DNA from 2 places in the Streptomyces sp. NPDC044704 genome. Region 2 is predicted to be linked to the other one. Evidence: riboswitches for the same ligand, from Rfam matches in the RefSeq annotation. Region 2 holds a riboswitch; the other holds the start of a gene.
What was found. Region 2 has a riboswitch for cobalamin ahead of cobN (cobaltochelatase subunit CobN). Riboswitches for the same ligand answer to the same signal wherever they lie in the genome.
Positions count from the first base shown of each region.

Region 1: it holds a riboswitch for cobalamin, as region 2 does, so the genes downstream of both, AC07B0_RS07880 (ribonucleoside-diphosphate reductase subunit alpha) here and cobN (cobaltochelatase subunit CobN) in region 2, are expected to answer to the same signal.

Region 1 covers NZ_JBWKGY010000003.1:83,686-89,451, forward strand. Annotated here, with positions in the region: gene AC07B0_RS07855 (extracellular solute-binding protein) at 1-255, opposite strand, end outside; gene AC07B0_RS07860 (GntR family transcriptional regulator) at 545-1,309, shown strand; gene AC07B0_RS07865 (carbon starvation CstA family protein) at 1,440-3,692, shown strand; gene AC07B0_RS07870 (CstA-like transporter-associated (seleno)protein) at 3,716-3,913, shown strand; gene AC07B0_RS07875 (GNAT family N-acetyltransferase) at 4,026-4,538, shown strand; cobalamin riboswitch at 4,580-4,713, shown strand; gene AC07B0_RS07880 (ribonucleoside-diphosphate reductase subunit alpha) at 4,877-5,766, shown strand, end outside.
Region 2 covers NZ_JBWKGY010000025.1:41,673-47,438, reverse strand. Annotated here, with positions in the region: gene AC07B0_RS35960 (precorrin-2 C(20)-methyltransferase) at 1-883, opposite strand, end outside; gene AC07B0_RS35955 (precorrin-8X methylmutase) at 880-1,527, opposite strand; gene AC07B0_RS35950 (precorrin-3B synthase) at 1,544-2,458, opposite strand; partial or broken gene AC07B0_RS35945 (cobalamin biosynthesis protein CobG) at 3,077-3,457, opposite strand; cobalamin riboswitch at 4,230-4,356, shown strand; gene cobN (cobaltochelatase subunit CobN) at 4,397-5,766, shown strand, end outside.

The DNA of each region.
Region 1 (5,766 bases), on a different contig from region 2:
GACCTTCTCCTGGATGCCGGTCCACTTCTGCTCCTCGACCTTGACCGTGACACCGGGGTGCTTGGCCGAGAACTCCTTGTTGACCTCGTCGATCCAGGCCTTCGGTGCGGAACCGTCCATCACCCAGACGGTGATCTCCTTGGCCGCGCCACCCGATGCGTCGGTCTTCGCCTTGTCGTCGGCACCGTCGCCACACGCCGCGAGGCCGATAACCATGCCCGCGACTCCGACCGCCGCGATGAGCTTGCGCTTCACGCCACCCTCCTCAGGGATGCTGCCTGCAACTTCCCTCGCCCACCGCGGTGACGTACCAAGTACTGCCCGTGGGGCCGGGATCCGATCCATATTGGTTTAGACCAGTACCCGGAGCTTGGCCTAGACCTTTAGGGGTGTCAAGGGTCTAATGAGCGGGTGCTCGGTCCGTTACCGGACCGACACCTGGGGGAGGGAGGAGGCCTGTCCTCCCACCCGTGTCACGATGTGACCGCACATATCGGAGGAGCCGGTGACGGCAGCGAAACTGGAGTCGGGAAGGCGGGCGTCGATGTCCACCGAAGGGGCGACCACGGAGCCGGAGGGCGGGCCGGCCACTCGGACGGCGCGCGTGCCCAAGTACTACCGACTCAAGCGGCACTTGCTCGACATGACCGAAACACTCCCCCCCGGCACGCCGGTCCCGCCGGAGCGCACGCTCGCGGCCGAGTTCGACACCTCCCGGACCACCGTCCGGCAGGCCCTGCAAGAGCTCGTCGTCGAGGGCAGGCTGGAACGGATCCAGGGCAAGGGGACCTTCGTCGCCAAGCCCAAGGTCTCCCAGCCCCTGCAACTCTCCTCGTACACGGAGGACATGCGGGCCCAGGGCCTGGAGCCGACGTCCCAGCTGCTCGACATCGGCTACGTGACGGCCGACGACACCCTCGCCGGGCTGCTCAAGATCTCCACCGGCGGCCGGGTCCTGCGCATCGAACGGCTGCGCCTGGCCAGCGGCGAACCGATGGCCATCGAGACCACGCACCTGTCGGCCAAGCGCTTCCCCGCGCTGCGCCGTTCGCTGGTCAAGTACACCTCCCTCTACACCGCCCTCGCCGAGGTGTACGACGTCCGTCTCGCCGAGGCCGAGGAGACCATCGAGACCTCCCTGGCCACGCCGAGGGAGGCCGGACTGCTCGGCACCGACGTCGGGCTGCCGATGCTGATGCTCTCGCGGCACTCGCTCGACGCCGACGGCGAACCGGTCGAATGGGTACGTTCGGTGTATCGCGGCGACCGTTACAAGTTCGTTGCCCGTCTCCAGAGGCCCGCATTGTGACGGCCGGTTGACTCCCGTTTGATCCTCAGTGGACGCTCGTACCGCTATGCGGACGGGGGCTTACGTCCAGCGGTCAAGCCCCCGTAGATTCCCTGCGCTTACGCAGCTGATCAACGAGGGGACGAGGATCATGCCGGAACCGGAAGCAACGGGGACATACCGGACTCCATCACCGGAGGGCGCGGCGGGTCCGGGTGACGGACCCGGCTCGCCCTCCCGGCCGGGCGGCCTCACTCCGCAGTCGATCGCCGTGTGGGCGCTCGTGGCCCTCATCGGGGCCATCGGCTGGGGCGTGCTCGCACTGTCGCGGGGCGAGGAGATCTCGGCCGCCTGGCTGCTCGCCGCCGCGCTGGGCTCGTACGCCATCGGATACCGCTTCTACGCCCGCTTCATCTCGCACCGTGTCCTGAAGGTGGACAAGACGCGGGCGACCCCCGCCGAACGGCTCGACAACGGTGTCGACTTCCATCCCACCGACCGCCGGGTGCTCTTCGGCCACCACTTCGCCGCCGTCGCCGGCGCGGGCCCGCTCGTCGGTCCCGTGCTCGCCGCGCAGATGGGCTACCTGCCGGGCACCATCTGGATCGTCGCGGGCGTCATCTTCGCCGGCGCCGTGCAGGACATGGTGACCCTGTTCTTCTCCACCCGGCGCGACGGCCGCTCGCTCGGCCAGATGGCCCGGGACGAGATAGGGCCCGTGGGCGGAGCCGCCGCCCTGGTCGCCGTGTTCGCCATCATGATCATCCTGCTGGCGGTGCTGGCCCTCGTCATCGTCAACGCCCTGGCGCACTCGCCGTGGGGCGTCTTCTCCATCGGCATGACCATCCCGATCGCCCTCTTCATGGGCGTCTACCTGCGCGTGCTGCGGCCGGGACGGGTCACCGAGGTCTCGGCCATCGGCGTCGCCCTGCTGCTGCTCGCCATCGTCGCGGGCGGCTGGGTCGCCGAGTCCTCCTGGGCGGACACCTTCACCCTGGAGAAGGAGACGCTGGTCGTCTGGATGATCGTGTACGGCTTCATCGCGTCGGTGCTGCCGGTGTGGCTGCTGCTCGCGCCCCGCGACTACCTGTCCACCTTCATGAAGGTCGGCACGATCGCGCTGATGGCGGTGGGCGTCGTCATCGCGATGCCGACCCTCCAGATGCCCTCGGTCACCGACTTCGCGGCGCGCGGCGACGGGCCGGTCTTCGCCGGCTCGATGTTCCCGTTCGTCTTCATCACCATCGCGTGCGGGGCCCTGTCCGGCTTCCACTCGCTGGTCTCCTCGGGCACCACCCCGAAGATGATCCAGAAGGAGACGCAGGTCCGGGTCATCGGCTACGGCGCGATGCTCACCGAGTCCTTCGTCGCCATCATGGCCGTGATCGCCGCCTGCATCATCGAGCCCGGCCTCTTCTTCGCCGTGAACTCCCCCGCCGGGGTCATCGGCACCACGGTCGACACCGCCTCCGCGGCCGTCACCAACTTCGGCTTCGCCATCAGCCCGGACGCCCTCGCGCAGGCCGCGAAGGATGTGGAGGAGAGCAGCCTGCTCTCCCGTACGGGCGGAGCGCCGACGTTCGCACTCGGAATGTCGGAGATCTTCTCGGCCGTCATCGGTGGCACCGCCATGAAGGCCTTCTGGTACCACTTCGCCATCATGTTCGAGGCCCTGTTCATCCTGACGACGGTCGACGCGGGCACCCGCGTGGGCCGGTTCATGCTCCAGGACACCCTCGGCAACGTGCACAAGTCCTTCAAGGACGTCAGCTGGAAGCCGGGCGTGTGGCTGGCGAGCGCCATAGTGGTCGGCGGCTGGGGCTACTTCCTGTGGGTCGGCGTCAAGGACCCGCTGGGCGGCATCAACCAGCTGTTCCCGCTGTTCGGCATCGCGAACCAGCTGCTCGCGGCAGTGGCCCTGGCGGTCTGCACGACGCTGCTCGTGAAGTCGGGCCGGCTCAAGTGGGCCTGGGTCACCGGGGTTCCGCTGGCGTGGGACGTGGCCGTCACCCTCACCGCCAGCTACCAGAAGATCTTCTCCGAGGACGTGAAGGTCGGCTTCTTCGCCCAGCGCGACAAGTACCAGGCGGGCATCGACGCCGACAAGGTCCTGCCGCCCGCCAAGACCATGGGCGACATGCACACCGTCGTCACCAACGCCACGGTCGACGGGGTGCTGTCGGTGCTGTTCGCGGTCCTGATCGTCATCGTGCTGGTGGACGCGGCCCGGACCTGCTTCAAGGCCATCGCCCACCCCGAGACGGTGCGCCTGTCCGAGGTCCCGTGGACCGAGTCGAAGATCGTAGCCCCGGCCGGGCTGATCGCCACGCCCGAGGAGAAGGCCGAGCTCGCGGCGGCCGGCCTCGACGCGGGCGGCGGCCGGGCGAAGACCCCCGTCGCATGAGCGGCACGAGCGCCGCGCGCGCGGTGAGCGGGGTCCGGGGCGCGCTGTCGAAGGCCCGGTTCTACGTACGGGAGTTCTCCGGCGAGGCCGCGTACGACCGCTACGTGGCCCACGCCCGCGCCCACGACCCGCACGCCGAGGTCATGACCCGGCGCGCCTTCGAGCGGGCCCGCACCGACGCCCGCGAGGCGGATCCCCGGGAGGGCTTCCGCTGCTGCTGAGCGGCACGCGCGAGGGCCCCGCCGGCCTCGTCCGGCGGGGCCCTCGCGCGTGCCCGGCACCGGACCGCCGGGATCCGGGCGTCCGCCCGCGGCCGTCGCGCACACTCGACGCATGGACATCGTGATCAGGGCGGCGCAGCCCGCCGAATACGAAGAGCTGGGCGGGATCACCGCGCGGGCCTACCTGGAGGACGGGCTCCTCGACGCCAACACCGACGACACGTACGAGCGGACGCTGCGGGACGTCGCGGGCCGGGCCGGATCCGGCGAGGTGCTCGTCGCCGTACTGGACGGACGCCTGCTGGGCGGTGTGACGTTCGCCCCTCCGGGCAGCCCCCTCGCCGACATCGCGGGCCCCGGCGAGGCCGAGTTCCGGATGCTCGCCGTGGCCGCCGCCGGCCGGGGCAAGGGCGCCGGCGAAGCACTCGTACGGGCCTGCGCCGACCGCGCCAGGGCCCTGCCGGGAGTGTCCCGGCTGGTGCTCTCCACCCAGCCGGGCAGCCCCGCCGCGCACCGGATCTACGAGCGCCTGGGCTTCGTGCGCACCCCGGAACGGGACTGGTCCCCGGTCCCCTCGGTGCCCCTGCTCACCTACGCCCTGGAGCTGTACGCACCCGAGCAGTAGCCACGCCGACACAACATGTGGGGGCTACCGCAACGGGCCGCCCCCACATGTATGCTCATGGCTGCTGTCGTCGCAGGGGAATCCGGTGCGAATCCGGAACTGTCCCGCAACGGTATGAAGTGCACCCATTGGTGCGTCCGGAAGTCCGAGGACCTGCCGACAGCGCGCCCGGCTCAACCGAACCGGGTGCCGATACGTCCGGGCCTCGCGGTTGGGCCGGTGGACGCCACGCGGCGCACGTACCGCCTGCCCTGTCCGGGCCGGTCCGTGGGCTTCCCGCGTGCGCCCGCTCGCCCCGCCCCGTCGAAGACCGGGCCGAGCGAGGGAGAGCTCCCCCCGTGACCATCGCGCCTGCCGCACCGCGCGCCGAGTCCGCCCAGTCCGACACCGAGGCTGCGCTCACGCCCGAGGGCCCGGGGACCGCACTGCTGCGTACCCTCACCGAGCTTACGGCCGACCTCCCCGACACCGACCCCGGCCGGGTCGCCGCCGCCGCCCTGCGCGGCCGCAGCTCCGTCGCCGACGAGGCCGAACTGCGCGGGCTGGCCACCGAGGCCGCGGCCGGTCTGATCTCCGAGGACCCGGCGTACTCCCGCCTCGCCGCCCGGCTGCTGACGCTGGCCGTCCGCGACGAGGCCGCGGGCCAGGGCTCCACGTCCTTCTCGGCGTCCGTCGCCGTCGGCCACCGCGAGGGGCTCATCGCCGACCGCACGGCCGAGTTCGTCACGACCCACGCGGCCCGCCTGGACGCGCTGGTCGAGCACACCCTCGCCGAGGGCGCCGACGACCGCTTCGGGTTCTTCGGCCTGCGCACCCTGCACAGCCGCTACCTGCTGCGCCACCCGATCACCCGTCAGGTCATCGAGACCCCGCAGTACTTCATGCTGCGGGTGGCCTGCGGCCTGGCCGAGAACGACACCGTCCAGGCCGTCGAGGAAGTGGCCTCGCTCTACCGGCTGATGAGCCGCCTCGACTACCTGCCGTCGTCCCCCACGCTCTTCAACTCCGGTACCCGGCACCCGCAGATGTCCTCCTGCTACCTGCTGGACTCCCCGCTGGACGAGCTGGACTCGATCTACGACCGCTACCACCAGGTCGCGCGCCTGTCCAAGCACGCCGGCGGCATCGGCCTCTCGTACTCCCGCATCCGCGCCCGGGGTTCCCTGATCCGCGGCACCAACGGCCACTCCAACGGCATCGTCCCGTTCCTGAAGACCCTCGACGCCTC
Region 2 (5,766 bases):
GCCCCGGCTTGGCGGGGACCCGGTCCAGGTAGGTCGTGTAGCCGACGAGCACCTCGGCGTCGGCCAGCGCCCGCCGGGTCTCGGCGGTGAGCCACAGCGGGCCGGCCGGGCCGGTGCCGACGACGGCGACCTCGCCGGGGCCGGACGGCACGCTGCCGGGGTTGCCGATCCGGCTGGGCACGACGGCGACGGCGAAGTACGGCACGCTGTCCGGGTCGGTGTCCGCGAGGACCCCGGTGCGCTCGCCCTCCATCGTGGCGCGCTCCACGTAGCGGGCCTCGGCGAGGCGGCCGCTGTTCTCCATGGCCCGCCGGACGGCGGGGAAGGTCCGGCCGAGCTTCATCACGACCGCCGAGTCGGTGGCGGCGAGACGGGCCGTCAGCTCCTCCTCGGGCAGGGTGCCGGGCAGGATGGTCAGCACCTCCTCGCCCTCGACGAGCGGGGTGCCGAGCCGTGCGGCGGCGGCGCTCACCGAGGTGACGCCGGGGATCACCTCGGCCTCGTACCGGTGCGCGAGCCGCTTGTGCATGTGCATGTAGGAGCCGTAGAAGAGCGGGTCGCCCTCCGCGAGCACGGCGACGGTGCGGCCGGCGTCGAGGTGCGCGGCGAGGCGGGCGGCGGAGACCTCGTAGAACTCCTCCATCGCGCCCTGGTAGCCGCCGGGGTGGTCGGTGGTCTCGGTGGTGACCGGGTAGACCAGCGGCTCCTCGACGTGGTCGTCACGCAGGTGCTTCGCGGCGATCGAGCGGGCGATGGAACGGCCGTGGCGGGCGCTGTGGTAGGCGATCACGTCGGCCTCGGCGATCACCTCGACGGCCCGCAGGGTCATCAGGGAGGGGTCGCCGGGGCCGAGCCCGACGCCGTACAGACGTCCGGCGCTCATTCGGCCACGCTCGCGATCGCGTTGACGGCGGCGGCCGCGATGGCGCTGCCGCCCCGCCGGCCCCGCACGATCAGGTGGTCGAGGCCCGAGGGGTGCGCGGCGAGGGCGTCCTTGGACTCGGCGGCGCCGATGAAACCGACGGGCACGCCGATGACGGCGGCGGGGCGCGGAGCCCCCTCCTCGATCATCTCCAGCAGCCGGAACAGGGCGGTCGGCGCGTTGCCGACGGCGATCACCGAGCCCTCCAACAGGCCCCGGTCACGCCACACTTCGAGCGCGGCGGCGCTGCGGGTGGTGCCCATCTTCGCGGCGAGTTCCGGCACGGCCGGGTCGGAGAGGGTGCAGATCACCTCGTTGTCGGCGGGCAGCCGCTTGCGGGTGACGCCGCTGGCGACCATCTGCACGTCGCACAGGATCGGCGCGCCGGCCTCCAGCGCGGCGCGGGCCCGCAGGACCACCTCGGGGGTGTAGCCGAGGTCCTGGGGGAGGTCGGTCATGCCGCAGGCGTGAATCATGCGCACCGCGACCTGGGCGACCGAGGCGGGCAGCCCGGAGAGGTCCGCCTCGGCGCGGATCGTGGCAAAGGACTGGCGGTAGATGGCCGCGCCGTCCTTCTCGTACTCGAACACGGTGTACTCGCTCATTTCTTCACTGTCTTCATCACTGCGGTTCTGAGGGGGAAGTGCTGGTACCGGTGCGGTGGACGCCGCGTGCGGTTCGTGCGGTCTTGAGGGCGGACGCCAGATCGGAGAGGGGGACGGGGGCGGGGGGCCGCCCCGGCGCGGAGAGCTCGTACCGGTCGGGTCCGGTGGCGACGAGGTCCACCCAGAGGGCGCCGCGGGGGTGCCCGCACCGGCGTTCGCAGCCGGACCAGTGGACGGGGAGGGCGCCGGCCGACGCGGTCGCGACGGCGCGCGCGTCGGCGCGTACGTCGGCCAGCGACTTGGCGCAACCGGGCCGCCCCGTACAGGCGGTGACGGACTCCCAGGGGCCGCCGGGGCCGAGGACCAGTCCGGCGGCCTCGATGCGGGCGGCGCCGTTGACGGGCCTGCGGGTGCTCGCCCGGGGCAGGACGACGGTCCGCCAGGGGGTGATCCGCAGCTGTCCGTCGCCCCGGTCGGCGACCTCGACGAGGACCCGCCACTGCTCGGAGCTCAGCCGGCCCAGCGGCGGCAGCACGCACAGGGGTGTCTGGTCGCCCGTGCCGGAGCCCCAGGGACGGGGCGGCGGGGCGTACGGCCAGTCCACCGCGGGCACGTGCGCCGCCGGGAGCCCGGCGGCTCGCAGGCGGACGGCGAACGCGGCGGCGGCCGGCCGGTGTTCGGCGGGCAGCTCGGCCACCCGCCAGGCGCGGGTGCCGGCGGAGTCGACGGCGTCCAGGAAGTGTTCGGCGGCGAGCAACGCGGCGCGGGGCGCGTCCGGCGCGGCGACCTCGACGGCATCGGCGGCCGCCCCGAACCGGACCAGAGCCCGGCCCGCGGGCAGCGCGAGGACGGTCACGTCGGGATCGAGCGCGGCGACGTCCCCCCGCCCGTCGTCAAGAGCGAACAGGAACCGCCCGGACAACCCCACCACCCGGCTGCTCCCGCACAACAACCGATCCAGCTCCCGAACCCACGGCACCACATCGGCCCGCACCCCACCACCCCCACCCGACTTGCCGGATGCGCTGGGGGTGTTGGGGGTCCCGGAAGGCCCAGGGGTCCCGGAAGGCACGATGGTCTCGGAAGGCTCACTGGCCCCGGAAGGCACAGGGGCACCGGCAGGCACAGGGGCCAGGGAAGACCCGGAGGTCCCAGAGAGCCCGTGGGGCCCGAAAGACCCGGCACTTTCGGGGGGCCCGGAAGTTCCGGGGGGCGCGGGGAGCCCGGAGGTCCCGGAGAGCCCGGAGGTCCCGGAGAGCCGGGGGGTCGCAGAGCGCCCGGAGGTCCCGGAGGTCCCGGCACTCCCGGAGAGCCCGGGGGTCCCGGAGAGCCCGGGGGTCCCGGAGAGCCCGGGGGTCGCAGAGCGCCCGGGGGCACCGGAGACGCTGGGAGCATCGGAGGTCCCAGGGACACCGGAAACGCCCAGAGCACCGGCGGTCCCAGGGACACCGGAAACGCCCGGAGCGTCGGAAGTCGTCAAGGGGGCGGAGACGCCGGGGCCCGAGGGTGCGCCGGGGTCTCCGCAGGTCGCGTACGTGCCGGGGTCGACCGAGAGGGCCGGGATCCCTGAGATCCCGGACAGCGGGGTGGCGACGATGTTCCGCACCCGCTCGTGGCTCGGCGCGGGCAGCAGTCCGGCCGCCTCCAGCAGCTTCGCCAGCCCGGCTCCGCAGTCGTCGGTGAGGCCGCGGAGCTGGACGTTGCCGCGCGAGGTGAGTTCCAGGTGGCCGTCCCCGAACCGGTCGGCGGCGAGCGCCAGCACCGAGGCCTGCCGGGCGGTGAGGAGCCCGCCGGGGATCCGGACCCGCGCCAGCCGGCCGTCGTCCGCCGCGTGCAGGCGCAGCGCGCCGGGGCATGCGTCACCGCGGTCCCGTATGACGGGCTCGTCCCACGATGCGGCGGAAGGGGGCTGGGGCATGGCCGCGAGCATACCCACGATCTCCCCGCCCCGACCTGTGTCCGTCACCACCCCCACGCCCCGGACCAGCCACATCCCGCCCACCCCCGACCCGCCCGTCCCCCGGGAAGCGTCCCCGGAACAGCCCCCGGACACCCGGCAGCCCACTCCCACCACCCCCACGTCCGGCCCGGTCGGCCACGTCCCAGCCCCGCCTGCGTACGAGGCGCGGAGTCCGGGGCGGCGCCCCAGTACCCAGCACCCGCCAGCCGGCCCCCGGCGGCCCGAAATCGCGGCGCCTGCACACTCCTCGCCCACGCCGACCCGCCAAACCCAGCCTCGCCGGCGTTTGAGGCGCGGGGTCCGGGGCAGCGCCCCGGCAACGGCGCCGCACCCGCACACCCCGCACCCGGCACCCGGCGGCCCGAAATCGCGGCGCCCGCACACTCCTCGCCCACCCCGACCCGCCAAACCCAGCCCCGCCGGCGTTTGAGGCGCGGGGTCCGGGGCAGCGCCCCGGCAACGGCGCCGCACCCGCACACCCCCCCCCCCCCCCCCCCCCCCCCCCCCCCCCCCCCCCCCCCGCCCCCCCCCCCCCCCCCCCCCCCCCCACCCCCCCCCCCCCCCCCCCCCCCGCCCGCGGGGGGGGGGGCCCGGGGGGGGGGGCCCCCCCCCCCCGCAACGGCGCCGCACCCGCACACCCCGCACACCCCCGCAGCCCCCACCCCCGCACCCCCCGCGGAGCGACACGTCACCCCCGCTCCCGCCCGGGGACCCCGCCGCCTAGGATGACCTTCCGACGGACCGTTCGGCCCGTCGTCGCCGAGGACGGCGACATGGGAGGAAGCCCGGTGCGATTCCGGCGCGGTCCCGCCACTGTGAACCCCGCGGAGCAACCCGTGGGGTGAGTCAGGAACTCCCGCTGTCCTCACTGCCCGGGGCGCGGAAACCCCGAGGAAGGCCTGCCGCCGCATGATCCTGCTGCTGTCGACGTCCGACACCGATCTGCTCAGCGCCCGCGCGTCGAACACGGCGGACGGCCCCGTCCCGTACCGGTTCGCGAACCCCTCCCGCCTTCCCCTCGACGACCTCCCCGGCCTCCTCGACGGCGTCGACCTGGTCGTCGTGCGCCTCCTCGGCGGCCTCCGCGCCTGGCAGGAGGGCCTCGACCTGCTGCTGGCCCCCGGCCAGACCCGCCCGGTGGTCGTCCTGACCGGCGAACAGGCCCCCGACGCGCAGCTGATGGAGGCCTCGACCGTCCCCATCGGCATCGCCGCCGAAGCCCACGGCTACCTCGCGCACGGCGGCCCCGCCAACCTCGACCAGCTGGCCCGGTTCCTCTCCGACACGGTCCTGCTGACCGGCCACGGCTTCGAGCCGCCCGCCGCCTCCCCGACCTGGGGCCCCCTGGAGCGCACGCCGGGGCGGACCGCCGGCCCGCTCGTCGCGGTGCTGTACTACCGCGCCCACCAGATGAGCGGCAACACCGCGTTCGTGCACGCCCTGTGCGAGGCCGTCGAGGCCCACGACGCGCAGGTGCTGCCCCTGTACGTCTCCTCCCTGCGCACCCCCGAGCCGGAGCTGATCGCCGCGCTGTCCGCCGCCGACGCGGTGGTCACGACCGTCCTCGCGGCGGGCGGCACCCGCCCGGCCACCGCCTCCGCGGGCGGCGACGACGAGTCCTGGGACGCGGGCGCGCTCGCCTCGCTCGGCGTGCCGATCCTCCAGGCCCTGTGCCTGACCGGCTCCCGCGGCACGTGGGAGGAGAACGACGAGGGCCTGTCCCCCCTCGACGCCGCGACGCAGGTCGCCGTCCCCGAGTTCGACGGCCGTCTGATCACCGTCCCGTTCTCCTTCAAGGAGATCGACGAGGACGGCCTGCCCGCCTACGTCGCGGACCCCGAGCGGGCCGCCCGCGTGGCCGGGATCGCCGTGCGTCACGCCCGGCTGCGGCACATCGACCGCCGCGACAAGAAGATCGCGCTCGTGCTGTCCGCGTACCCGACGAAGCACTCCCGCATCGGCAACGCGGTCGGCCTGGACACCCCGGCCAGCGCCGTCGAGCTGCTGCGCACCCTGATCGCGGGCGGCTACGACTTCGGCCCCGCCGACGAGATCCCGGGGCTGGTCTCGGGTGACGGCGACGAGTTGATCCGCGCGCTGATCGAGGCCGGCGGCCACGACCAGGACTGGCTGACGGAGGAGCAGCTGGCCCGCAACCCGGTCCGCATCCCGGCCGCCGACTACCGGCGCTGGTTCGCCGAGCTCCCCGCCGAGCTGCGCGAGAGCGTGGAGCAGCACTGGGGCGAGGCCCCCGGCAACATGTTCGTGGACCGTTCCGC